Regions from separate parts of the Streptomyces sp. NPDC048172 genome, predicted to be linked through region 2. Evidence: predicted binding sites of a transcription regulator. Region 2 holds the regulator's gene; the other holds the start of a gene.
What was found. The regulator HrcA, encoded in region 2, represses chaperone genes, less so after heat shock. The targets are predictions, from matches to a motif close to TTNGCACTCNGNNNNNCNGAGTGCNAA.

Region 1 (2,197 bases), on a different contig from region 2:
GAGGTGAGCGCCGAGGGCGCGACCCTCAGCGAGGTCCTGGCCGACCTGGAGAAGAACCACGCCGGTATCGGCGCCCGCGTGCTCGACGACACGGGCAAGCTGCGCCGCTTCGTGAACGTGTACGTGAACGACGACGACGTCCGCTTCGAGCAGGGGCTGCAGACGCCGACCCCCGAGGGCGCGGGCGTCTCGATCATTCCGGCGGTCGCGGGCGGCTAGAAGCTAAAAGATCAACTGACGTCGAACGGTACGGAGTCGCCCCTCCCGGCCCAGAGCCGGAAGGGGCGATTCCGTGTTTCAGGAGACGGTAGAGTGACGGGAGTCCCTCCCGCGCGTTTGCCGAACGCATATGAGACCGCGACAAGTTGTGCCCGAAATCGGGGAGCTAATTGTCGTGTAGGTCCTCTATGTCCGGCCCGACTTGCCCTGCTTTCCGCGCAGTTGAGGGGAATCATCCGATCGGCCGTGCCCAGAATTCTCGTCCGATTGACCTGTTGCGGAGGGCGTCCGTGCAGATACATTCAGCGGCGGTCGACGCGTTCCGGCGCACGCCCCCTCCGGATTGGTCCCGGTTTGGGGGTGAGGTCTGACCCGGGTTCGCGAGGTGCGGGCTCGTGCAAGGGCCAGTAATAGGGGAGTTAGGAATGGCTCAGGGCACCGTCAAGTGGTTCAACGCGGAGAAGGGGTACGGCTTCATCGCGGTCGACGGTGGTGCGGACGTGTTCGTCCACTACAGCGCGATTCAGATGGACGGTTACCGCACCCTGGATGAAGGGCAGCGGGTCGAGTTCGAGATCTCGCAGGGTCAGAAGGGGCCGCAGGCGGACATGGTCCGCGTGACCGGCTGAGCGCCGACCAGACTGCGCGAACTGAGAGGAGGGGCCGCACCCCGAGGGGGTGCGGCCCCTCCTGCTGTGCCCGGGGGCTCCGGGACGTACTCTGAGCCGCTTGCACTCAGGGGGGTCGAGTGCTAATTATTGGCGTTAGCACTCTCCGCGTGAGAGTGACAGAGAGGACCGGGTCGGTGAGGTCCGCAGGCCGGGTGGGGCAAGGAACCGCCGGGTCGCAGACCGTCCGTCGCGGGCGCCAGCGCGGTCCGGAGAAATCCCATCCCGTCCGGGAGGACCACTTCACATGGCCAAGATCATCGCCTTCGACGAGGAGGCGCGGCGAGGGCTTGAGCGCGGCATGAACCAGCTCGCCGACGCCGTCAAGGTCACCCTCGGCCCCAAGGGCCGTAACGTCGTGCTGGAGAAGAAGTGGGGCGCCCCCACGATCACCAACGACGGTGTCTCCATCGCCAAGGAGATCGAGCTCGAGGACTCCTACGAGAAGATCGGCGCCGAGCTGGTCAAGGAGGTCGCCAAGAAGACGGACGACGTCGCCGGTGACGGCACGACGACCGCGACCGTCCTGGCCCAGGCGCTCGTCAAGGAGGGCCTGCGCAACGTTGCCGCCGGTGCCAACCCGATGGCGCTGAAGCGCGGCATCGAGAAGGCCACCGAGGCCGTCTCCGGCGCGCTGCTGGAGCAGGCCAAGGACGTGGAGACCAAGGAGCAGATCGCCTCCACCGCCTCCATCTCCGCCGCCGACACCCAGATCGGCGAGCTCATCGCCGAGGCCATGGACAAGGTCGGCAAGGAAGGCGTCATCACCGTCGAGGAGTCGCAGACCTTCGGTCTGGAGCTTGAGCTCACCGAGGGCATGCGCTTCGACAAGGGCTACATCTCCGCCTACTTCGCCACCGACATGGAGCGCATGGAGGCGGAGCTGGAGGACCCGTACATCCTCATCGTCAACTCCAAGATCAGCAACGTGAAGGACCTCCTTCCGCTGCTGGAGAAGGTCATGCAGTCGGGCAAGCCGCTGCTGATCATCGCGGAGGACGTCGAGGGCGAGGCCCTGTCCACGCTGGTCGTCAACAAGATCCGTGGCACCTTCAAGTCCGTCGCCGTCAAGGCCCCGGGCTTCGGCGACCGCCGCAAGGCGATGCTGAACGACATCGCGATCCTCACCGGCGGTCAGGTCATCGCCGAAGAGGTCGGCCTCAAGCTGGAGAACGCCGGTCTCGACCTGCTGGGCCGCGCCCGCAAGGTCGTCATCACCAAGGACGAGACCACCATCGTCGACGGTGCCGGTGACAGCGAGCAGGTCGCCGGTCGCGTGAACCAGATCCGCGCCGAGATCGAGAACTCGG
Region 2 (2,197 bases):
CGCTGCGAGGCCGTGCCGAAGAAGGCGTCCATGATGTCGCTGAAGTTGCCGAATCCGGCGCCGAAGCCGCCCGCTCCACCGGCCGCCGCACCCGAGGTCGGGTCGCCGCCGAGGTCGTAGACCTGCTTCTTCTGCGGGTCCGAGAGCACCTCGTAAGCGGTGTTGATCTCCTTGAACCGCTCCTGGGTCTTCGGATCCGGGTTCACGTCCGGGTGCAGCTCGCGGGCGAGCCTGCGGAAGGCCTTCTTGATCTCGTCCTGCGAGGCGTCGCGCTGCACGCCGAGGACCGCGTAGTAGTCCGTCGCCACTTACGACTCCGCGAGGATCTGTCCGACGTACCGTGCCACTGCGCGTACAGCTCCCATCGTTCCGGGGTAGTCCATGCGGGTCGGTCCGACCACGCCGAGCTTGGCGACTGCTTCGTCGCCCGAACCGTAGCCGACCGAGACGACCGATGTGGAACTCAGTCCTTCATGGTGGTTCTCATGTCCGATTCGTACGGTCATGCCCGAGTCCTTGGCCTCGCCGAGCAGTTTGAGCAGCACGACCTGCTCCTCCAGCGCCTCCAGGACGGGCCGGATGGTGAGCGGGAAGTCGTGCCCGAAGCGGGTGAGATTGGCGGTACCGCCGATCATCAACCGCTCCTCCGTCTCCTCGACCAGGGTCTCCAGCAGAGTCGCCAGCACCGCGGAAATGGTTCCCCGGTCGTCGGCGTCGAATGCCTCGGGGAGGTCCTGGACCAGAGACGGCACCTCGGTGAAGCGCTGGCCGACCACCCGGCTGTTCAGCCGGGCACGCAGGTCCGCCAGAACCGATTCGCCGATCGGCGCCGGGCAGTCGATCAGGCGCTGCTCGACCCGGCCCGTGTCGGTGATCAGCACCAGCATCAGCCGCGCGGGCGCGAGCGCCAGCAGCTCGACATGGCGCACCGTCGAACGGGTCAGCGAGGGGTACTGCACGACGGCGACCTGGCGGGTGAGCTGGGCCAGCAGCCGCACCGTGCGCCCCACGACGTCGTCTAGGTCGACGGCACCGTCGAGGAAGTTCTGAATCGCGCGCCGCTCCGGGGAGGACAGCGGCTTGACGCCCGCGAGCTTGTCGACGAAGAGGCGGTACCCCTTGTCGGTGGGGATGCGGCCCGCGCTGGTGTGGGGCTGGGCGATGAAGCCCTCGTCCTCCAGCGCCGCCATGTCGTTACGCACAGTGGCCGGGGAGACCTGCAGATTGTGCCGCTCGGTGAGCGCCTTGGAGCCGACGGGCTCCTCCGTGCCGACGTAGTCCTGGACGATGGCGCGGAGCACCTCAAGTCTGCGCTCGCTGAGCATGGCGCACACCTCCCGTCCGGCCGCTCTTCTCGTGTTCCTTCGTGCCACCCCTGGCACTCGCCGCAGAGGAGTGCCAGCTTCCCTGTGCCAGTGTACGGCCGGTCACCACAGCCAGGGCAAGGGCCGCCTGATCGCGTGCGCCGACGCTACCGCGCTCCTCGCCGCACGCGGGCGTGGCTGCCCACGTGCGGTTAGCGTCGTCGTATGACGGCGCATTGGGAAGAGCGGGCGCAGGAACCGGGACGCGGCGACGGCACGCCCGGCAGTACGGTCGGGGAGCGCTGGGAGCGTGTCGCGCCCGGTGTGGCGCGGCGCAGGCTGCCGCGCTGGGACGCCACCGTGGGGGCCGTGACCGGGGACGACGGGGTGCTGGTGATCGACACCGGCTCCTCCCTGCGGGAGGGTGCAGCGCTCCGCGCGGACGTGCGTGCCCTCTGGGGCCGCGCTGTGACGCATATCGCGCTGACGCACCCGCACTTCGACCACGTGCTCGGCACGGCGGCGTTCGCGGGGGTACAGGTGTACGGCGCGGTCGGCATCAGCGAACTCCTCGCGCGCTCCCGGGACTCGCTCCGTGAGGACGCCGTCCGGCAGGGGCTGCCGGAGGACGAGGCGGCGGAGGCCGCGGACGTCCTCGTACGGCCGCACCACCCCGTCTCCGGCGACATGACCGTCTCCCTGGGCGGCGGGCGCGAGGTGCTGCTCGCCAACCTCGGCCCCGCGCACTCGGGCCACGACCTGGTGGTCCTCGTGCCCGGCACGCCGGACGTCGTCTTCTGCGGCGACCTCGTCGAGGAGTCGGGCGAGCCCCAGGCCGGGCACGACGCACACCCCGCCCGCTGGCCCGCGGCCCTGGACCGGCTGCTGGCGCT

Region 1: a site for HrcA is predicted at 948-974, ahead of groL (chaperonin GroEL). Genes of this name have one in related genera too.

What each region holds. Positions count from the first base shown of each region.
Region 1 covers NZ_JBIDAT010000002.1:883,389-885,585, forward strand. Annotated here, with positions in the region: gene ACGF3A_RS12685 (MoaD/ThiS family protein) at 1-219, shown strand, start outside; gene ACGF3A_RS12690 (cold-shock protein) at 645-848, shown strand; gene groL (chaperonin GroEL) at 1,135-2,197, shown strand, end outside.
Region 2 covers NZ_JBIDAT010000007.1:220,669-222,865, forward strand. Annotated here, with positions in the region: gene dnaJ (molecular chaperone DnaJ) at 1-308, opposite strand, end outside; gene hrcA (heat-inducible transcriptional repressor HrcA) at 309-1,325, opposite strand; gene ACGF3A_RS30495 (MBL fold metallo-hydrolase) at 1,530-2,197, shown strand, end outside.